3 regions of the Sphingobium sp. JS3065 genome follow, and region 3 is predicted to be linked to each of the others. Evidence: riboswitches for the same ligand, from Rfam matches in the RefSeq annotation. Region 3 holds a riboswitch; each other region holds the start of a gene.

Evidence for each region. A riboswitch is a leader RNA that binds a small molecule or an ion and turns the genes downstream of it on or off. The one in region 3 is predicted to bind cobalamin.
Region 1: linked by a shared signal. The riboswitch ahead of NUH86_RS19775 (TonB-dependent receptor) and the one ahead of NUH86_RS18630 (cobalamin biosynthesis protein CobG) in region 3 are both predicted to bind cobalamin.
Region 2: linked by a shared signal. The riboswitch ahead of NUH86_RS11625 (TonB-dependent receptor plug domain-containing protein) and the one ahead of NUH86_RS18630 (cobalamin biosynthesis protein CobG) in region 3 are both predicted to bind cobalamin.

The regions. Positions count from the first base shown of each region.
Region 1 covers NZ_CP102665.1:535,051-542,185, forward strand. Annotated here, with positions in the region: gene NUH86_RS19775 (TonB-dependent receptor) at 1-1,812, opposite strand, end outside; cobalamin riboswitch at 1,992-2,241, opposite strand; gene NUH86_RS19780 (hypothetical protein) at 2,287-2,496, shown strand; gene NUH86_RS19785 (PAS domain S-box protein) at 2,489-3,508, opposite strand; gene NUH86_RS19790 (DMT family transporter) at 3,748-4,632, shown strand; gene NUH86_RS19795 (enoyl-CoA hydratase) at 4,629-5,384, opposite strand; gene NUH86_RS19800 (bile acid:sodium symporter family protein) at 5,482-6,453, shown strand; gene NUH86_RS19805 (hypothetical protein) at 6,534-6,743, shown strand; gene NUH86_RS19810 (phytoene desaturase family protein) at 6,727-7,135, shown strand, end outside.
Region 2 covers NZ_CP102664.1:2,383,478-2,390,612, reverse strand. Annotated here, with positions in the region: gene NUH86_RS11640 (nitrate reductase) at 1-1,935, shown strand, start outside; gene cobA (uroporphyrinogen-III C-methyltransferase) at 1,922-2,704, shown strand; gene mobA (molybdenum cofactor guanylyltransferase) at 2,707-3,246, opposite strand; cobalamin riboswitch at 3,327-3,541, shown strand; gene NUH86_RS11625 (TonB-dependent receptor plug domain-containing protein) at 3,712-5,526, shown strand; gene NUH86_RS11620 (ABC transporter substrate-binding protein) at 5,534-6,343, opposite strand; gene NUH86_RS11615 (FecCD family ABC transporter permease) at 6,382-7,135, shown strand, end outside.
Region 3 covers NZ_CP102665.1:268,518-275,652, reverse strand. Annotated here, with positions in the region: gene cbiE (precorrin-6y C5,15-methyltransferase (decarboxylating) subunit CbiE) at 1-312, opposite strand, end outside; gene NUH86_RS18650 (cobalt-precorrin-6A reductase) at 311-1,060, shown strand; gene cobJ (precorrin-3B C(17)-methyltransferase) at 1,036-1,785, opposite strand; gene cobI (precorrin-2 C(20)-methyltransferase) at 1,782-2,501, opposite strand; gene NUH86_RS18635 (precorrin-8X methylmutase) at 2,498-3,127, opposite strand; gene NUH86_RS18630 (cobalamin biosynthesis protein CobG) at 3,127-4,191, opposite strand; cobalamin riboswitch at 4,363-4,576, opposite strand; gene bluB (5,6-dimethylbenzimidazole synthase) at 4,667-5,257, opposite strand; gene cobO (cob(I)yrinic acid a,c-diamide adenosyltransferase) at 5,293-5,898, opposite strand; gene cobN (cobaltochelatase subunit CobN) at 5,895-7,135, opposite strand, start outside.

The DNA of each region.
Region 1 (7,135 bases), 270 kb from region 3:
GACGCCGCCCACAGATTCGGAGAAATCGTCATAACGTGCCCGCAGCAGGGCGCCATTCAGCGTGATATTGACCCGATCGACCGGCTCCAGGAACAGGGATGTTTCCACCCCGCGAGACCTTTGCTGGCCCACCTGCACCTGAATGGACGGAATCAGCGGATCGGATGTCAGCAGCTTGCGCTTGACGATGTCATAGACGGCCAGCGTCCACTGCCCGCGCGCGCCCCAGAAGACATGCTTGATCCCGGCCTCATATTGCCGTCCGGTCGACAGGTCGAAATCGCTCTGTGCGAAGCTGGTGGAGACCAGCGCGCCCACCGGATCGGCGGCGGTGGCATATTGGCCATAGAGCGACAGGCTGGAAACCGGATTATAGACGGCGCCCACGCGCCAGGTCACGGCGTCCGGCGTGGAGGTGAAGTTGTTGGCCGCGTTCACATAGTCGGTCTTGGTGATTTCCGGCCGGTCATAACGCACCCCGCCGACCAGCGAGAAGCGATCGCTGAACTTCAGCCGGTCTTCGGCGAAGATCGAATATTGGCGGATGCGGTTGGTGTAGCGCGGTTTCGTCGGCGCGGCCGATTGATGAAGGAACAGGCCGGGGACGGGGTTTGCGGCGTCGACCAACCGGGTGGCGTTGTTGCCGCTGTTGCTGACATTCCTGTAACTGATGCGATTGACGTCGAAACCGACCACCAGCCTGTTTTCCAGCCCGCCCAGATCATGGTTCAGGTTGGCGGTCGTGCGGTTCCCCGTCTGCTTCTGGATATGGTAGAGTTCCAGGAAGCTTCCCTGACGCACCTGCGCCGGATCGGTCGCGGTGGCGGGGATGTAGGTCAGGTTTTCCGCATTCTTCCAATATTTGTTGGCCCACAGATGATAGAAGGTGCTGCTGATGGTCAACGCGTCGGACGGCGTCCATTCCACTTTCGCCTGACTCCAATTGTCGCGGAACCGCAGGCTGGCGTCGGCGACATTATAATTATTCTTTCGCAGCGACCGGTCGAGCTTGCCATTGGCCAGCGGCACCCCGAACCAGGTGCGCGGGTTCTGCTCGCTGAAGTCATGGGACAGGGTGATGCTCAGGTTGCCGGCAGGCTTCAGCCGGATCGCCCCGGCCAGCGCCAGCGCGTCGGAATCGCCCCGCGCCATCCAGCCTTCCGACCGGCGGAAACTGGCGTCGGCGCGATAGGATATGCCCGTGCCGATCGGACCGCCAGCCCCAGCCGCAACGTTGAAGCTGTCGAAGGAGGACAGGCCGAACCGGCCGCTCACCTGCATTTCGTCGCTGGGCTGCTTGCGCACCACATTGACCGCGCCGCCAATCGCCCCTTCGCCGTATAGGACGGAGGCCGGGCCGCGCAATATCTCCACGCTCTGCGCCATCCACGGGTCCGCCGGGAAGGTCAGCGTGTTGTTGTACATGCGCATACCGTCATACAGCGTCATCACCGAATTCTGGCCGGTGAAGCCGCGTGCCGACAGGCCGAAGCCGAACACGCCCGACGTGTTGACGATGCCGGTCGCCCGCGCCGCCGCGTCCTGGATGGTAAGGTCGCCGCGCAGGCGGATGGCGTCGCCGTCCAGCGTCTCGACACTGGCGGGCATCTCCATCGCCGTCAGGCCCAGCCGGCTGGCCCCCTCGGCCTTCATGTTCAGGCGCAGCGGATCGACCATGCCGGTCACGATGATGGCCATATCGGCGCCGTCCGCCGCTTCGGCGGCGGGCTGGGCGATAGCGGCAGGCATGGCCAGAACAGCGGAAACAGGTAGTGAAACGGCCGCAATCGCAGCCGATGTGACGTTCAACATTATCATCCCCCGTCGGCGTCGCGCGACATATGGGCGGGGGCGTGCCGTTCACGAACGGTCGGCAGCCGGCATCGGCCGGACGCCAGGGGCGACCGACACGCGGCATCCGATGCGGCCCCAGCCGCTCGTTCGTCGCTCAGACGGAATTCACCGTGCCGCGGTCATCCCCTGGACCAGGGCAAGAGCGACCAGACGCCGGCAGGTCTCCTGGCTCATGGGTCATCGCTTGATATACGGCCTTCCCAGGCCCCGCATGATTTAGCGTCCGGCCCAGTGGCTGTCGGATCGGCATTCATTCCGTCCGCACCTGTATATCGCGCTCGCCACTTACAGTTGCAGGGACAGCCGCGGAATTGAGCCCTGGAAAAGGCCCGCACCGCATTCCCTTTTCATCCCCGTCTCCGGGGAACCGACGCGATCTTCGCCCTCATCCCGCCGGGGCGGAAACAAGGACGAGGTTCCTTACGAGGCTGCATGGCGTTTCGCAAGTCACTGTCGATGATCGACTGGTGGGGTCCGGTCATATCCGAATATTACGGATCGACGGAAATGGGTCCGCTGACCTTCCGCGCCGCGCAAGAGTGGCTGGAAAATCCCGGCAGCGTCGGCACGCCCGGCGACGACAGCGGCAAAATCTTCAAGCGAAAGATCAAGGAACAGGTGAATTCGAGAAGCTTTATGTGACGAGGCGGCTTCTCTTGAACCGGATGTCGATCTTCAGGCCGGCGTCTCTCCATTCCCGATCGAGCGTGCCCCCCGTCCCCCGAAGCGAAGCCTGCTCCAGCGCGGTCCCGAACCCTTCCCGTCCCGGCGCCACGCCCAATTTCGGGCCGCCATATTCCACCCATTGGATCAGGACATCGTCGTCATCGACGACGGCATGGATGTCGAGCCTTCCGTCCGGCGTCGACAGGGCGCCATATTTCGCCGCATTGGTCGCCAATTCATGCAGCAGGAGCGCCAGCGATGTGAAGGCGGCGCTTCCGACCGGCAGATCCTGACCGCCCACCGTTATGCGCTTCCGATCCGCCAGTTCATGCGGGGCCAGGATGACCCCCAGCAAAGAGAACAGGGTCGCGGAAGCCGCCGCCGATCCTTCCTTGAGCGGGTCCGGCAACGTCAGTTGGTGCGCGGCGGCGAGAGCCATCAGCCGCTCCGTCAGATCGTGGGTCAAATCCTCGACGCTGCGGGCGGAGCGCGCGCTGAGGGCGACAAGCCCGGTCGCGAGGGCAAACAGATTTTTCACCCGATGTTGCATCTCCCGCAGCAGCAGGCTCTGCTTCGCCGCGGCCCGCTTCTGCGCGGTGATGTCGCGCGCGATCTTGGACGCGCCCAAAATCTGCCCGTCGGCATTGCGAACCGGGGAAACCGTCAGGGATATTTCGACAAGCTCGCCATTTTTGCGGCGGCGGACCGTTTCGAAATGGTCGATCCGCTCTCCCGCCCTCAATCTTTCAAGGATCGCATCCTCTTCATGCAGCCGGTCCTCCGGAATGACGATCGTGACCGGCTTGCCGATGGCTTCATCGGCGGAATAGCCGAAAAGGCGGGACGCGCCGCGATTCCAGGTGGTGATGATCCCGTCCAGGGTTTTGCTTAAAATGGCGTCGTCGGAATTTTCGACGATGGCGGCCAGCAATGCGCCAGCCTCGATTTGCGATTTCGCGCCCGCTTCAGACCCCGATAAATCCGACAAATCTGTTCACCTCAAAAGCCCTTTCAGCATGCTTCAATCGCCCGCTCGAAAGGCAGGCGAAAGGAAACCACTAGTGGGTCCGGAACGCCGACGCATTTAACAAGGTTAAGATTCGCCTTGCGAACAATGGGGCTTTTGTGCGCCATGGTTCCAACGCGCGGGCGCGCCATCGGGCAGCATCGACCGGCATGGAAGCACGGCGCTTGACCTGAGCGGCCATCGGCAGCACCAGCGGCGGCATGCATGGCGCGACCTCCGAAACCCCCTCCCGACTGATGATCGGGCGTCCGGAACTGGCGCTGATCGGCATAACCCTGCTGTGGGGCGGCACATTCCTGATCGTCCACCATGCGATGCGGCACAGCGGGCCGCTGTTCTTCGTCGGGCTGCGCTTCGGCACCGCGGCGCTGATGGCGCTGCCGTTCGCTCTGCCCCTGTTGCGCGGCGTCACCCGGCGCGAATGGCTGGCCGGGACGATGATCGGGTGCGGCATCTTCACCGGCTATTCGTTGCAGACATGGGGTTTGCAGACCATCGCCAGCAGCACTTCGGCCTTCATCACCGCCGCCTATGTGCCGCTGGTCCCCATATTGCAATGGATCATCCTGCGCAGGCGGCCCCGGCTGGCGAGCTGGGCGGGCGTGGCGCTGGCCTTCGCCGGCCTGTTGCTGATCGCCGCGCCGAAGGACGGGCTGTCGCTGGGCCAGGGAGAGGCGCTGACGCTGATCAGCACGCTCGCCATCGCGCTGGAGATCATCTTCATCAGCCTGTGGGCGGGCCGCGTCGACGTGGCGCGGGTGACGTTCATCCAACTGGCCGTGGCCTCCCTCCTCGCCTTCGCCTGCATGGTTCCGGCGGGGGAGGCGATTCCGCCCTTTTCCTGGACGGTGCTGCTGTCGGCCTGCGGCCTGGGGCTGATGACGGCGCTGATCCAATTCGTCATGAACTGGGCGCAGCAGAGCGTGTCGGCGACCCGGGCGACGCTGATCTATGCGGGCGAGCCGGTCTGGGCGGGCCTGATCGGCTGGGTCGCGGGCGACCGCCTGCCCGCCATCGCCCTGCTGGGCGGCGCGCTGGTGGTCGCCGCCGTCATCGTCAGCGAAATCCGGTTCGGGAAGCGTTAACGCCGGAAGACCGGCTGGCGCTTCTCGAAAAAGGCGGCGAAGGCCTCCTGCGCCTCTTCCGACTGAAGCGTTTCCCTGAACAGCCGCGCTTCCTCCTCGATCCTCTCGGACAGCACGGCCGGATCGCCCTTCATCAGCCTGCGCGTGGCGGCCAGCGCCTGGGGCGGCTTGGTCATCAGCAGGGCCGCCTTGCGCCGGGCATGCTCCAGCAGGCTGTCGGCCGGAACGATCGCCGTGACGAAGCCCGCATGGTCCGCGGTCTGCGCATCCACCGGATCGCCCAGAAGCAGCATCGACGCCGCCTTGGCATAGCCGAATATGGCTGGTCCCAACAGGCTGGAACCCGCTTCCGGCACGATCCCCAGATTGACGAAGGGGGCTATGAAGCGCGCGTCGGGCGCCGCATAGACCAGGTCGCAGTGGAACAGCATGGTCGTGCCCACGCCCACGGCCAGCCCCTGGACGGCGGCGACCGCCGGCTTGTCGAAGGCGGCGATGGCGCGGATGAAGTCGAAGGCGGCTTCCCCGCCCTGCGGCCCCGCCATGAAATCCTTCAGGTCGTTGCCCGCGCAGAAGGCGTCGCCCTTCCCGGCGAACAGCACGACGCCGATCTCGTCGCGCGCCGATGCGTCCGCCAGGGCTGCGGTCATCGCCCGGTACATCGCTGAAGTCAGCGCATTCTTCTTGTCGGGCCGGTCGATATGGATTTCGATGACGCCCTGATTTTCGACGATGTCGATCCCTTCACTCACGACCCGACTCTCCCTGCTTGCTGCGATTGCGGCGACTGTTGGCCGATCCGTGCAGCTACGTCTATCCTTTCCCGACCTTCCTGCCTAAAGCCGGACCATGCGACGGCTGCGCGACATATTGGACCCTTTCCTGCTGCTGCTGGTCTGCACGGTGGCGCTCGCTTCCTTCCTGCCGGCGCGGGGGGATGCCGCCCGCATCGCCGGGGCCGCCGCCGATGCGGGGATCGTCCTGCTCTTCTTCCTGCATGGGGCCAAGCTGTCGCGAGAGGCGATCTGGAGCGGGGCCAGGGCGTGGAAACTGCATCTGGCGACATTGGGGACGACCTTCGCCGTCTTTCCGCTGATCGGCCTAGCGACGCAGCAGGTGGGGGCCATTCCACCCTCCATGCGGGCGGGATTGCTGTTCCTGACCCTGCTGCCCTCCACCGTGCAGTCCTCCATCGCATTCACCGCGATTGCGCGGGGCAATGTCGCCGCCGCGGTGGTCAGCGCGTCCTTTTCCAATCTGCTGGGCATCGTGCTGACGCCCCTGCTGGTCGCTGGCCTGATGGAAAGGATCGGGACGGGAAATCTGATCTCGCTATCCTCGGTCGAAGACATATTGCTGCAACTGCTGCTGCCCTTCATCGTCGGGCATCTGGCGCGGCCGTGGATCAGCGGCTTCGTCAACCGGCACAGGGCGATGCTGGGCCGGGTGGATCGCGGGTCGATCCTGCTGGTGGTCTATTCCGCCTTCAGCGCGGCGGTGGTCGAGGGATTGTGGCACCAGGTTTCGCGGGACGAACTGTTGCTGCTGGCGGGGTTGTGCATCGCGATCCTGGTCGCCGTGCTGCTCTTCACCCTGGCCCTGGGGCGGCTGCTGGGCCTGGCGCGGGAGGATGCGATCGTGCTGCAATTCTGCGGATCGAAGAAAAGCCTGGCGACGGGCGTGCCGATAGCCGGGGTGCTGTTCCCGGCCAGCGCGGTCGGGCCGATCCTGCTGCCGCTGATGCTGTTCCATCAGATCCAGTTGATGGCCTGCGCCGTGCTGGCCCGGCGCTACGGCGCTGCGGCGGAAAGGACCCGATAACCTTCCCAGGACTTCATTCGCCCCCTGTTGTCGGTGGGCCGCCTCTGTTATACATATGTATAAATTTAACGGCGGGGGCGATGATGGAGAGTGATGGAAAGCCTTCGACCTGTCTTTCGGGGCAGGCCTGTCGGCATTTCCTGCCGCGCATACCGCATCTGGGGGATGAGCGGCAACGGCTTTGGACCTATTCCAGGCTGTGGCCCAATATCGCTTCCGACATATATCTCGACCGGATCGGCTTCATGCGACGACCGGATGGAGCCGGGCCGCATGACGAAACGCTATGACGCGGTCATCATCGGGGGCGGGCATAACGGCCTGGTCTGCGCCTTCTACCTGGCGCGAGCGGGATATAAGGTGCGCATCCTCGAACGCCGCGCCATCGTCGGCGGGGCCGCCGTCACGGAGGAATTCCACCCCGGTTTCCGCAATTCGACGGCCAGCTACACCGTCAGCCTGCTCCACCCCAGGGTTATCCGCGACATGGCGCTGGCCGAACATGGCTATCGCGTGCTGGAACGACCGGTCAGCAATTTCCTGCCGCAACCCGACGGCCGCTATCTGAAACTGGGCGGCGGCCTCGAACGCACCCAGACCGAATTCGCCAAATTCAGCGCGAAGGACGCCGCCACCCTCCCCGCTTATTATGACGCGCTGGAGGTCGTCGCCGACCTGCTGC
Region 2 (7,135 bases), on a different replicon from region 3:
TGCGATGCCGAGGGGATAACGGACCCTGTCTTCCTGGGCGACCATGTGAACGCCGCAGAAGGCTTCTGGGAGCATATCCGCACTGGCCACGATCTCTGGACGACCGCGAAGACCTGCGACATCGCGCCCGCGCTGCTGGAGCAGTTCTACAAGCTGTTCGCCGCCACCCCGCGCACGGTCACGATGTTCAGCCAGGGCATCAACCAGTCGATTCGCGGCACCGACCAGGTCAACGCGATCATCAACGTCCACCTGGCCACCGGCCGCATCGGCAAGCCGGGCGCGGCGCCCTTCTCGATCACCGGCCAGCCCAACGCCATGGGCGGGCGGGAGGTCGGCGGCCTCGCCTCGACGCTTGCGGCGCATATGGATTTCGCACCGGAAAATGTGGAGCGGGTCGGCCGCTTCTGGGCCGCCCCCGCCATGGCGACCAAGCCGGGCCTGAAAGCCGTCGACCTGTTCCGCGCCATCAATGAGGGCCGGATCAAGGCGCTGTGGGTGATGGCGACCAACCCTGCCGTCTCGCTGCCCGATGCGGGCCGCGTGCGCGAGGCGCTGGAGGCCTGCCCCTTCGTCGTCGTGTCGGACATCATGGCCGACACCGACACCGGCGTTCATGCCCATGTCCGCCTGCCCGCCGCCGGGTGGGGGGAGAAGGACGGCACCGTCACCAATTCCGACCGCACCGTCAGCCGCCAGCGCCCCTTTCTGGCGCTGCCCGGAGAGGCCATGCCCGACTGGTGGATCGTCAAGGAAGTCGGCCGTCGCATGGGCTGGCGCAACGCCTTCGCCTATGACCGTCCCGCCGATATCTGGCGCGAACATGCCCGCCTGACCGCCTATCAGAATGACGGGCAGCGCGTGCTGAACCTGCGGGCGCAGGCCACGATCGGTAATGACGCCTATGACGCCATGGAGCCGTTCCGCTGGGGCGGCACGCCCTTCGCCGATGGCCGCTTCCCCACGCCCGACGGCAAGGCGCGGCTGGTCCTGACGAAGCAGATGGAGATTCAGGCGCCGCTCAAGGACTGGCCAATGACGCTCAACACCGGGCGTTATCGCGACCAGTGGCACACGATGAGCCGCACCGGGCTTTCCCCCAAGCTCGCCCGCCATCGCGAGGAACCGATGGTGGAAATCCACCCGCAGGATGCCGAGGTGCTGGGCATCGTCGACCGTGATCTGGCGCGGGTGCAGACCGCCCAGGGCAACAGCCTTTTCCGCGTGGCGATCAGCGAAGGCCAGCGCCCGGGCGAGATATTCACCCCCATCCACTGGACCGACCAGATGTCGAGCGGCGGCCGCACCGGATTGCTGCCCCGTCCGCTGGTCGATCCGCATTCGGGCCAGCCCGGCTTCAAATCGACCCCCGCCAGCGTCGAGAAGGTCGCGACCGAGTGGAAGGGATTCCTGATCCTGCGCGGCGATGAGCCGGTAAAGCTGCCCTGCCTCTGGTCCACCCGGATCACCGTGCCGGGCGGCGCGCTGTACGAGATTGCCGGCAATGGCGACCCGTCGCGGCTGGACGCCTTCCTGCCGATGGGCGACCGGGTCGAGGCGATGGACGCATCGCGCGGCACCCGCCGCGTGGCGACCATCGGGGAAGGCAGGCTGAACGGCGTGCTGTTCGTGACCCGCACCGGCCTGCTGCCCTCACGCGACTGGCTGATCCGGCAGTTGGAGGCGGAAGGCGTGGGCGGCTCCGTGCTCGCGGCGCGGGGTCCGGGTAGCCAGCCCGACAAGGGCGCGACCATCTGTGTCTGCTTCGACATCGGCCTCCATCAGATCGTCGCCGCCATTCGCGAGCAGGATCTGGTCGACGTCGCCGCCATCGGCAAGGCGCTGGGCGCGGGGACCAATTGCGGTTCCTGCCGCCCCGCGCTCGCCAATATCCTAGCCCAGACATCGCAGGAGACGCTTCATGCAGCCGAATGAGCTTATCGCCCCCGGTGAAGTCTGGCTGGTCGGCGCAGGCCCCGGCGACCCGGACCTGCTGACCCGCAAGGCCGAAAAGCTGATCGCGGCGGCGCAGATCGTCTTCTACGACGCGCTGGTCGGGCCGGGCGTTCTGGACCTGATCCCGCTGGGCGTGGAGCGGGTGAGCGTCGGCAAGCGTTCCGGCCGCCACAGCAAGGCGCAGGAGAGCATCAACGATCTGCTGCTCGCGGCGGCGAAGGCGGGCAAGCGCGTGGTGCGGTTGAAGGGCGGCGACCCCTCCGTCTTCGGCCGTTCGGCCGAGGAGATGGCGCATCTGGCGGCGGACGGCATATCCTTCCGCATCTGCCCCGGCATCACCACGGCCAGCGCGGCGGCGGCGAGCGGCCATGCCTCGCTCACCCTGCGCGGCGTGGCGCGCGGGCTGACGCTGGTGACGGCGCATCTGAAGGCGGGCGAGCCGCTGAAGCTGGACTGGGAAATGCTGGCGCGGCCGGGCGGCACGCTGGGCATCTATATGGGCCGCGCCGCCGCGGGGGAGATCAGCCGTTCGCTGATCGCCGCCGGGCGCGATCCCGAAACGCCGGTGATGGTGGCGGTGAACGTATCGCTGCCCAATGAGCGGCTGATCCGGGGGAAGCTGTCCGCGCTGGCTTTCCTGGTGGCGACGATCAGCGATGAAGATCCGACATTGCTGCTGATTGGCGAAGCAGTGGCGGGAACGAATGTTCCGGCGGAAGCCGTTGCAACTATCGCCCTGGAGGCTTGACCTCAGCTCGAACGGGGGAGGGTGAAGCTTTCCAAATCCTCCGGCCGGTTGATATTGGGCAGCGCGAACTCCGGACGGTCTACGATCCGCGCCCTCACCCGCTCCAGCCAGCCATAGATCGACCGGTTATTCTCCTCGGCCAGATGCGCGTCCAGTTCGGTCCCCAGTGAAGCGGGCCAGAACCCCGCCAATTGCTGTCCCTTCAGGATCGCCGCGCCTTTCCCGATCAGAGCCTCCGCCAGCCCGTCCGGATAGACCGGAACGTCGCATCCGGTCGTCAGCACGGCATCGAAGCCCTGCGCCGCCGCATGGTGCAGCGCCGCGTTCAGCCCGCCCAGCGGCCCCATATCCGCCTCCGGCCGGTCCGCCAGCCCGGTCATCCCGGGAACCTGCCGCCCGCAGACCACGACCGCCTCGACATGGCGGCCCAGCGCCGCTGCTGCATGATCCAGCAGGCTTCGCCCGTCGAGCATCGCCAATGCCTTGTCGCTGCCGAAGCGGCTGGAGCGTCCCCCGGCCAGCACGGCCCCCAGCAATCGCATTTCCGTCCCTCCTCAAGCCGCTTGGCATCAGCCTCGCTTTCCCTTATGGCGCGCGGCGCGGGCGGGGACAAACCCTCCCGCGCAAAGAAGATCGCGCCGGTGCCCAATAGGGCTGAAAACGGGAATGCGGTGCGGACGGGCAACCGTCCCATTCCGCGGCTGTCCCTGCAACTGTAAGCGGTGAGCGCGATGCACTTCGGTCGCAAGACCGGCCACTGGGCCACAAGTCCGGGAAGGCGTGCATCGCCGCATTGACCCGCGAGCCAGGAGACCTGCCGGCGCATGGTCGCTCTTGCCCTGACCCAGGGGTTGGTCATGGCACGGTGTTTTCCGTCTGAGCGACGAAGCGGCGCAGGGCCGCATCGGTGCGGGGGCGGGCATTGGCGTCGACTTCCCCTTGTTCCGACCGCGTCAAGCGGATGCCCTGAGCCATGAAGTCGCAGCGGCGCTCAGGGAAACAAGATAATGTTGAAAGCCACCATCTCTCTCGCCGCGCTGCTCGCGGCCACCCCCGCGCTGGCGGAGGATGAGATCATCGTCACCGCTCTGGGCATCGAACAGCCCAGCGACGAAGTCGGCCAGGCCGTCACCGTCATCGACGCCGACACCATCCGCACCCGCCAGAGCGTCAGCGTCGTCGATCTGCTCGCCACCACGCCGGGCGTGCGCTTCAACCGCAGCGGCAGCCTGGGCGGCGTGACGGGCGTTTCGCTGCGCGGCGCGGAGACGACGCAGACGCTGGTGCTGATCGACGGGGTGAAGGTCAACGATACCAGCGGCATCGGCGACATGTATGATTTCGGCAATCTGCTGACCGGCAATATCCAGCGGATCGAGATACTGCGCGGCTCCAACTCGGTCGCCTACGGCAGCCAGGCGGTGGGCGGCGTCGTCAATGTCATGACCGGCACGCCCGCCACCGGTTTCGCGGGCAACGCATCCGTCGATTACGGCTATAGCGACACGCTGAACGCCAAGGCGGATATTTCCGGCGGCAGCGGCATCGCATCGGGCGGCGTCGGCCTTGCCTATTTCAACACCGACGGCATTTCCTCCGCCGCCAACGGCACGGAAAAGGACGGGTATGAGAATATCGCCGCCAACGCCAAGCTGAAGCTGGCCTTCACCGAAACGCTCAGCCTCGACCTGCGCGGCTATTATATCCATGCCGACCTGGAGACCGACAACGGCGTGGTAGACAGCATCGCGGACTCCTCGAAATCGGATCAATATGTCGGCTATGCCGGCCTCAATCTGGCGCTGTTCGACGGCAAGCTGACCAATCGGGCGGCCGTGACCTGGTTCCGCATGGACCGCGACTATGCCTCGGCATATGGCGACTATGGCTATTCCGGCACCAACCTGCGCTTCGAATATGAGGGCGTCTATCAGCCCGTGGACCAGGCCAGGCTGATCTTCGGCTATGAGCATGAACGTCCGGACTATGACTTCTCCGGTTTCGGCTCCGTGGAAAGCCACAAGGTCGATATCGACAGCATCTACGCGCTGGCGATTGTGAAGCCCTTTGCCGGGCTGTCGCTGACCGGCGGCGTGCGGCATGACGATCACAGCCAGTTCGGCGGCGCGACGACCTTCGGCGCCAATGCCAACTACACGCCCAACCAGGGCGCGACCAACATCCGCATGAGCTATGGCGAAGGGTTCAAGGCGCCCTCGCTCTACCAGCTTTACGGCACGGATGTCGGCAATGCGGGCCTGCGCCCGGAACGGTCGAAAAGCTATGATATCGGCTTCGACCAAAGGCTGGGCGGCGAACGGGCGATCCTTTCCGTCACGGCATTCCGGCGCGATACGAAGGACCAGATCAATTACGACTATTCGATCGGTCTTTACGGCGGCTACAATAATCTCGACCGCACCCGCGCCAAAGGGGTGGAGGCGATGCTGACCCTGAAGCCGGTCGATGCGCTGACGTTCACAGCCGCCTACAGCTATGTCGATGCGCGCGACCGCAATACGGATGCCCGCTTGCCGCGCCGCGCAGCCAATGCGGTGAGCGTTTCAGCGGACTATGTCTGGCCCTTCGGCCTGTCGACCGGCGCGACGGTGACGATGGTGGGCGACAGCTTCAACGATGCGACCAACGCGGTCCGGCTGGACGGCTATGCGGTGGCGGATGTGCGGGCGTCCTTCCCGATCATGGAAAATCTGGAAATCTATGGCCGCATCGACAATCTCACCGATGAGAAATATGCCACGGTCCATGGCTATGGCACTTATGGCCGCTCGGCGTTCGGCGGCGTGCGTGTCCGCTTCTGAAAATACCCTAATGCCGTGGCGCAGCGTTGAGCTGCGCCACGATAGAGCGCGCGGCCTCGACATAAGCGGGGCCGCCGCACACGGTCCATGCCTGGGGCAGGCGGATGCGCGGGATCGAGCGCAGGATCGGGTGGTGCAGCATTTCCGTCCCCTGATCGACGACCTGTTCGCTGCCGCTCTCCACGATCAGCCAGTCCGGGCGGGCGGCGATCATCTCTTCCAACGGAAGCTGCGTCAGAGCGGGCTTCCCCAGCTTCCCCGCCAGATTGACCAGGCCCGCGCGCCGCATCAGGTCATCGACCAGCGTGCCGGTGCCGGTCATATAGCCGCGCCGCTGATAATAGGCGGCAACCCCGCCGCGCCCGGCCCGGGGCAGGGCCGCAAGATCGCGGCTCATCTTCGCGATCAAGGCCTCGCCCCGTTCGGGATGGCCGACCGCCGCCGCCACCTGCCGGATTTGCGTCAGGATCATGGGATAGCTGTCCGCGCTGGCCAGTCCCAGAGTTCGCCACTGTCCCGGAGGCGCGCCCACGACGCTGTCGCCGGAAGGAAAGCCGACCAGCAGATCGGGCCGGAGCGCCAGCACTTCCTCGGCAGGCCGGTTGAGCGTCCGAAAACGGCGCGCCTTGCCGATGGCAGCCGACAATTCCGGATCATGGCCATAGGGGCTGAGCGCGGCGATCTGCGCCGCGTCGGCCAGCGCCAGCACATATTGGTCCGCGCAGGTGTTGAGCGATACGATCTTTTTTGGCGGCGCGGGCGCGGCACCGGTCAGAGCCAGTCCGAAGAATATCGCCAAGATCGCCTTGCCCCGCATGACGCAGGCCTTAGCAAGCCTATGCCGGGACGCAAGCCGTGAGCACCCGGCGCCATCCTCTGCTGATCCCCGCCCTCATCCTGCTGGCCCTGCTTGCCGCCTTGGGCTCCCTCACCCTCGGCGCGGTGCCGCTCTCTCCGGCGCGCATCTTCGCGGTCCTCAGCGGCGGCGGCGACGATGTAGCCCGCGCCATCCTGATCGACCTGCGCCTGCCGCGCATGCTGCTGGGCCTGATCGTCGGCGCGATGCTGGGCCTGTCGGGTGCGGCGCTTCAGGGCTATCTGCGCAATCCCTTGGCTGAACCGTCCGTGCTGGGCGCATCCAATGCCGCAGCCCTTGGCGCTGTCGGCGCGCTTTATTTCGGCCTGGCGCAGATGCACCCGCTGGCGCTTCCGGCCTTGGCCATAGTGACCAGCCTGATCGGCATCGGCGCGCTGTTCCTGCTGGCCGGTCCTGCGGAAAGCCCGCTCACCCTGATCCTTGCCGGTATCGCCATCGCCACGCTGGCGGGGGCGGGGATCAGCCTGTCGCTCAATCTTTCGCCCAATCCCTTCGCGGCGATGGAGATCATGAGCTGGCTGATGGGCAGCCTGGAAAACCGCGCCTATGGCCATGTCTGGATCGCGCTGCCCTGCGTGGCGGTCGGGGCGGCGCTGCTGATCGCGGACGGGCGCACGCTCGACGCGCTGACGCTTGGCGAGGATGGCGCGCAGGCGCTCGGCATCGATCTGCGCCGGGCGCGGCTGCGGCTGATGCTGGGGGTGGCCATCGGGGTCGGCGGCGCGGTGGCGG
Region 3 (7,135 bases):
CGCGATCCATTCCTGCGGTTCCAGATGCCGCGTGATGCTGGCGCCCGCACCGAACCAGAAGGGATCGCCCGATGCGAGCATGACGGTCGGCTGCCCGCGCCGGGACAGCAGCATTTGCGTGCCGGTTTCGAACGGGACTGGCCAGGTCAGGGTTTCCGCCCTAAGGGCGGGGAGCAGCGCGAGATGACGCGGCGCTCCCATGATGAGCGCGGCTTCGTCCAGCGCGGCGCGGGCGGCGGACGACAGGCCATCCGGACCGTCTTCCCCTATCCCTACTATCGTCAGCCAAGGACTATCAGGAGCGCCGGGCATTTCCAACATCCTCATATTGGGCGGGACGACTGAGGCCAGCGCGCTGGCCTCGGCATTGGCCGAACGGGGAGCGCGGGCGGTCCTGAGCTATGCCGGGCGCACGGATCGGCCGCGTGCACAGCCGGTGCCGGTGCGCGTCGGCGGCTTTGGCGGCGTTTCGGGACTGGTTCGCCATTTGCGGGACGAGGGCGTCACCCATCTGGTCGACGCGACCCACCCCTTTGCCGCGACGATGAGCGAACATGCCGTGGCGGCTGCACGAGAGACCGGGGTGCCGCATATCATGCTGACCCGCCCGCCATGGATCGCGGCGGAGGGAGATCGCTGGACCCATGTGCCCGACATCGCCGGGGCGCTCGCCGCGCTCAAGGGGCCTGCCCGCAATGTGATGCTGGCGCTGGGGCGGATGCATGTGGATGCCTTCGCCGCGCAGCCGCAGCATCATTATCTGTTGCGCTTCGTCGACGCGCCGGTCGTTGCGCCTGGGCTGCCCCGTCACGCGCTGGTGATCGACCGGGGGCCTTTCACGGTCGAGCGGGACATGGGGTTGATGCGCGATCATGGCATCGACTGCGTCGTCTCGAAAAATGCGGGCGGCGGTGGTGCGCAAGCCAAGATCATCGCGGCGCGGACGCTGGGATTGCCGGTCGTGATGATCGACCGGCCGCCCGCTCCCGCCGCGCAAGTGACGCATGAAGTCGCCGGGGTGCTGGAATGGCTGGGTCATGCGGCGGAGCGCGGGGTGTAGAGGATCGGTTGGCCGGGCCGCTCGATCAGGCGGGTGCGGCTGGACCCGACGATGACGACCGTGCGCATGTCGGCCATGTCCGGGGTCGCCTGGCCCAAGGGGACGATGCGCAGGCTCTCTTCCGGCGTCGAGACGGCGCGGGCGAAGAGGATGAGGCGATCTTCGCCGCATTCCTCCCGCAATATGGTGAGGGCGTGGCCAAATCCCTCCGGGCGGGACCGGGAACGCGGATTGTAGAAGGCCATGGCGAAGTCGGCCTGCGCGGCCAGGCGCAGGCGGCGCTCGATCAGCGGCCAGGGCTTGAGATTGTCGGACAGGTTGATGGCGCAGAAATCATGGCCGAGCGGCGCGCCCGCCCTTGCGGCGGCGGCGAGCATGGCGGTGATGCCGGGAAGGACGCGGATGTCGAGGGCGCGCCAGTCCTCCGGACCCGCTTCGAGGGCTTCGAACAGGGCGGAAGCCATGGCGAAGACGCCGGGATCGCCGGAGGATACGACCGCCACGCGCTTTCCTTGCGCGGCCAGCGTCAACGCATGGACCGCTCGCTCCAGTTCAACGCGGTTGTCCGTGGCATGGAGCGTCAGGCCGGGACGTTCGGCGATGCGGGCGACATAGGGGATATAGCCGATAACATCGGTCGCCTCCGCCAGCGCGTCCGACACTTCCGGCGTGATGAGCGCGTCCGCGCCGGGGCCAAGACCCGCTATGGCAATCCAGCCGGTCATGGGCGGCGGCCCTGCCCGTGGATCAGCAGGATCGAGAAATAGGCGGTGACGTCGGTCGCTTCGGTCAATGGCGTGATCCGCTGATCGGCCATGGTCGCATATTCGACCAGCCAGGCGCAGTCCCGCTTGCCTGCGGCTTCGACGGCGCGGCGCAGCTTGGGCAGGTTGCGACCGATCTTCATGACAACCAGCGCATCGGTGTCGTGGATGCGGCGGGCCAGTTCCTCTTCGGGGAGGGTCGCCATCAGCACCGTCGTCACATCGTCGCCCCAACTGATCGGCGTGCCGCTGGCGGTCCAGGCGCCGGACATGCCGGTGATGCCGGGGACGATCCTGACCGGCGCGGCCAGGCGGCTGTGCAGGTGCATGAAGCTGCCGTAGAAAAAGGGGTCGCCTTCGCAGAGGACCACGACATCCTTTCCACTGGCGGAAAGCCCGTCCAGATGGGCGGTGCAATCGGCATAGAAGCCGGACAGGACTTCATTATAGCGCGGGTCGGACAGCGGAATTTCCGTCGTCACCGGATATTCCATTGGAAATTCCACCGCGTCGGGGCGCAGCATGCCCTCCACGATCCGGCGGGCATGGCCGGATTTTCCCCTCTTGCGGAAATAAGCGACGTGGCGGGCTTCGCGGATCAGGCGGTCGGCGCGGACGCTCATCAAGTCCTGCGCGCCGGGGCCGAGGCCCACGCCGTGGATGGTGCCTTGGGTCATTCCGCCGCGCTCGCTATCGCATTGATCGCCGCGACCGTGATGGCGCTGCCGCCCAGGCGGCCCTCCACGATGCAGCAGGGGACGGGCTGGCTCTGCCAGAGCGCTTCCTTGGACTCCGCCGCGCCGACGAAGCCGACCGGGCAGCCGATGATCGCGGCGGGGCGGGGACAGGCGGGGTCTTCCAGCATGTCGAGCAGATGGAAAAGCGCCGTGGGCGCATTGCCGATCGCGACCAGCGCGCCCTCCAGATGCGGACGCCACAGTTCTAGCGCGGCGGCGGAGCGGGTGTTGGACATTTCCGCCGCCAGCGCAGGCACCTGGGGATCGTTCAGGGTGCAGAGGATCGGATTGGCGGCAGGCAGGCGCTTGATGGTGATGCCTTCGGACACCATGCGGGCGTCGCAGAGGATCGGCGCGCCTGCCCCGAGCGCAGCGATGGCGGCCTGCGCGAAGCTTGGGGAAAAGCGGATTTGGGGAGCGAGGTCGACCAGTCCCGCCGCGTGGATCATGCGCACGGCGATGCGCTCCTCCTCCGTCGAGAAGCGGGCGAGATCGGCTTCGGCGCGGATGGTGCGGAAGGATTGGCGGTAGATGGCGGCGCCGTCGGTTTCGTAGATATGGGGCATTAGCGGCTTCCGAAGTGGGCGAGAATCTGGTCGGGGGAGAGGTCCGTCTTTTCCGGAGGCGATCCGGCGCGGGCTTTGCGGGCAAGGTCGAAGCGGCCTTGGCGGCCCGTGAGGACGATGTCGGCGGTGCGGGGCGAAGCGCAGCCCTTGGCGCAGCCGGAAATATGGAGCGAGCCATCGACAAGAGAGGCGAGGCGGGCCGCGAGGTCGCGGGTCGGGACGCTTGCCTGCGGGCAGGCTGGCGCGCCGGGACAGGCATCCACGCGGAGCAGCGGGTCGGTGAAGGCGTGATCCGGGCTGGCCGTGCCGCCTTCCAGGATCAGTCCGCGCCACGGAGTGAGACGCAGCGCGGTGACGCCTGGCTGCCCGGCCAATGCGGCGAGCCTGTCGTCGCCGAGTTGGCCGAAGGGGATGCCGTGGAAGGGGCCGGGGGCTTGCGCCAGAAGCTGCCGGAGCGAGCGGGAAGGTGCCGGCGCGATGTTCTGCGTGAGGGGCAAGGGCGCCTTGTGCCGGCTCATGCGCCCGGAACTGGCGCCACCCGTTTCGATGAACCAGCGGGCCATGGCGATCAGGCCCTGCGCCGCCGTTTCGGGGCTGGTCGGGACGCCGATGGCGCGGCCTTCGGCGCGGAGCAGCAGGGCGCCGGACTCGCTGCGCTCCACGCGAAAATCGGCGGGAACATGGGCTAGGCCGGGCGCGGGGCCGGTGTCGATGGCGATGCCGATCTTCGGAGGGAGTTCGGGGAAATCATCGATGCGGGCGGTCAGGTCTTGCGCGATGCGGACTGTATCGTCGTCGGGTTCCCAGTCGGGTGTCAGGAGGAAATTGCGGCGCGCTTCATGGGCCGGATCGGGATCTGTGAGGCCCAGGGCGATAAGTTGTTCGAGCAGTGCCGGATGGCTCTGCTCCGTCACGCCGCGGACCTGAAGCGCGGCCCGGTTGGTAAGGTCGATCTGGCCGTTGCCGTGGCGGCGGGCGGCATCGCTGAGACCCATGGCCTGCGCGGCGGTCAGGCGTCCGAGCGGGGGACGGACGCGCACCAGCAGGCCGTCGCCCGCCCGCATCGGGCGCCATGCCGTGGGACACCAGCCGCGAACGGCGGCGTGGGCGCTTGGCGCGTCTGGCACTGGAATTCACCTCCCACGTCGCAACGACGACTGGAGGATGTCTCCCCCAATCGCTTATCCGTCGCTCGTGCGGAGAACCGAGCCGTGACCATCCCCTGGACCATGGCTAGAGCGACCCTTGCGTTCGGCAGGTCTCCTGGCTTGCGGGTCATAGCGTTGGCAGGGGCCTTCCCGGATCGCTCCAGTGGCTGGCCCTTTTGGGGCCGGTCCTTGCCTTGCTCGCCGCTCACAGTTGCAGGGACAGCCACGGATTAGGGAGTTTCCTCCCGCACCGCGTTCCCATTTAAGCCCCTTGCGGGGCACCGACGCGATCGATGGAGCGGGCATAGCCCGTTCCGGATGCGGTTCATAAGCGCAGAGTCGGGGAAAGGGAAGTGATCTTCACTCCTCTCCCGCCTGCGGGAGGGGAGTGTTAGCGGTTGACGATTGTCGAATGCCAGTCCGTCCGATATTCCCAGCCGCGCCGTTCCAGTTCCGGGGTCGCCTCCTCGCTTTCCGGATAGCCCAGGCACAGCAGGCCGAGGCAGCGCCAGTTTTCAGGAACTTCCAGCATCGCGTCGACCGTGGGGCGGTCCAGAATCGATATCCAGCCCATGCCGATCCCGCGCGTGCGGGCGGCAAGCCAGATGGTGTGGATCGCCATCACGCAGCTATAGCGGCGCGCTTCCGGCATGGTGATCGCGCCCAGCTTGTGGCCGGTTTCGGTGCCTTCGTCGCAATAGACGGCGAACAGCACCGGCGCCTCCCACAGGCCGTGCAGCTTCAGGCTGCGGTATAGCCTGTCCTCATCGCCCTTGTAGATCTGGCCTGCCTTGACGATCTGCGCATCGACATGGGCGGCGAGTCGCTCGCGCAAGGCGGGCGTCTCGATCCGGACGAAGCGCCAGGGTTGCGACAGCCCCACCGAAGGCGCGCTGTGGGCGAGGGCGAGCAGTTGCTCGACCTCCTGCTCATCCAGCGGATCGGTGAGGAAATGGCGTACGTCGCGGCGAAGATGGACCAGATCCTCGAAGGCGGCGATGTCGAAGGCGGTGCGTGTCAGAATTCGATTCCTGCCTGAGCCTTCACGCCGCTGCGGAAGGGATGTTTGACAAGGGTCATTTCGGTGACGAGATCGGCCGCCTCGATCAGCGCGTCGGGCGCGTTGCGGCCGGTGATGAGGACATGCTTCATCGCGCTTCTGGCAGTCACGGCTTCCAGCACCTCTTCAAGCGGCAGATAGTCGTAACGCAGGACGATATTGAGTTCATCGGCAAGGACCATATCATAGGCCGGATCGGCGATCATCCGTTTGACTTCATCCCATGCTTCGCGGGCAAGGGCAATGTCCCGCGTCCGGTCCTGCGTGTTCCAGGTGAAGCCTTCACCCATGGGCTTGAATTCGACATTGTCGGGAAACGCATCGAAAACGGTTTTTTCTCCCGTCGTCATGGCGCCTTTCACGAACTGGACGACGCCGACCTTCCGGCCGTGGCCGATGGCGCGGACGACCATGCCCAGCGCGGCGGTCGTCTTGCCCTTGCCCTTGCCGGTGTGGACGATCAGCAGGCCCTTTTCCTGGGTCTTGGTCGCCATGATCTTGTCATGGGCGGCCTGTTTCTTCTTCATCTTTTCGGCATGCTGTTCGGGGGTGCGTTCGATCATGGGCGATCTTCCTTGATTTGGGCCAGCAACATGGCGGCGCTGTTCGATTTGGGTTTCCAAAGGGCGCGGTCGAGCGCTTCGTGGAGGCGGGCTGCGGTTTCGCGCAGGGCGGCGGGGTTGGCATCCGCCATGAAGGCGCGCACCGTCTCGTCTTCGATGAAGGCGGCGTGGACCGCGTCGAAATGATGGTCCTTCACGGCGTGGGTGGTGGCGGCGAAGGCGAAGAGATAATCGACCGAGGCGGCGATTTCGAACGCGCCCTTGTAACCGTGGCGCATCATGCCCGCGATCCATTTGGGGTTGGTGACCCGCGCTCTCACGATACGGCCGATTTCATCCTCCAGCGTGCGGATGACCGGGCGTTCGGGGCGGCTGTGGTCGTTATGGTAGCTGAGCGGCTTCCTGCCGGAAAGATGTTCGACGGCGGCGGCTATGCCCCCCTCGAACTGGTAATAATCGTCGCTGTCGAGCAGGTCATGCTCGCGATTGTCCTGGTTCTGGATCAGGGCGTCGGCCTGGGTCAGGCGTTCCGCGAAAAGGCTGCGTTCGGCTTCGCCCTCGACCCCGCCGCCATAGGCATAGCTGCCCCAGTCGAGATAGACATTGGCGAGGTCGGCGCGGTCGTGCCAGATCTTCTCGTCGATCATCGCCTGGAGGCCCGCGCCATAGGCGCCGGGTTTCGAGCCGAAGATGCGGGCGCCTGCGCGGCGCCGGGCGGCCTTTTCGGGCGTGCCTTCTGCGATCAGGGTGGCGGTTTCGGCGCGGTGGCGGGCGGCGGCGGGATTGTCCTCCTCCGGTTCGTCCAGCGCCATGACGGCGCGGGCGGCGCTGTCCAGCAGGTCGATCTGTTCCGGGAAGGCATCGCGGAAAAAGCCGGAGACGCGGAAAGTGACATCCACTCTCGGTCGGTTCAGTTCCGCGATCTTCATCACTTCGAAACCGATGACCCGTCCGGAAGCCCACTCCCAGCGCGGGCGGACGCCCATCAGGGCCAGGGCCTGGGCGATGTCGTCGCCGCCGGTGCGCATATTGGCGGTGCCCCAGGCGGAAAGGGCGATGGCGCGGGGATAATCCCCCTCGCGCTGGAGATAGTCCTGCACGATGAGATCGGCGGAGCGCTGGCCCAGATTCCAGGCCGCGACCGTGGGCATGGCGCGGGTGTCGACCGAATAGAAGTTGCGGCCGGTGGGGAGGACGTCGGGTCGGCCTCTGGTCGGTGCGCCCGAAGGGCCGGGGG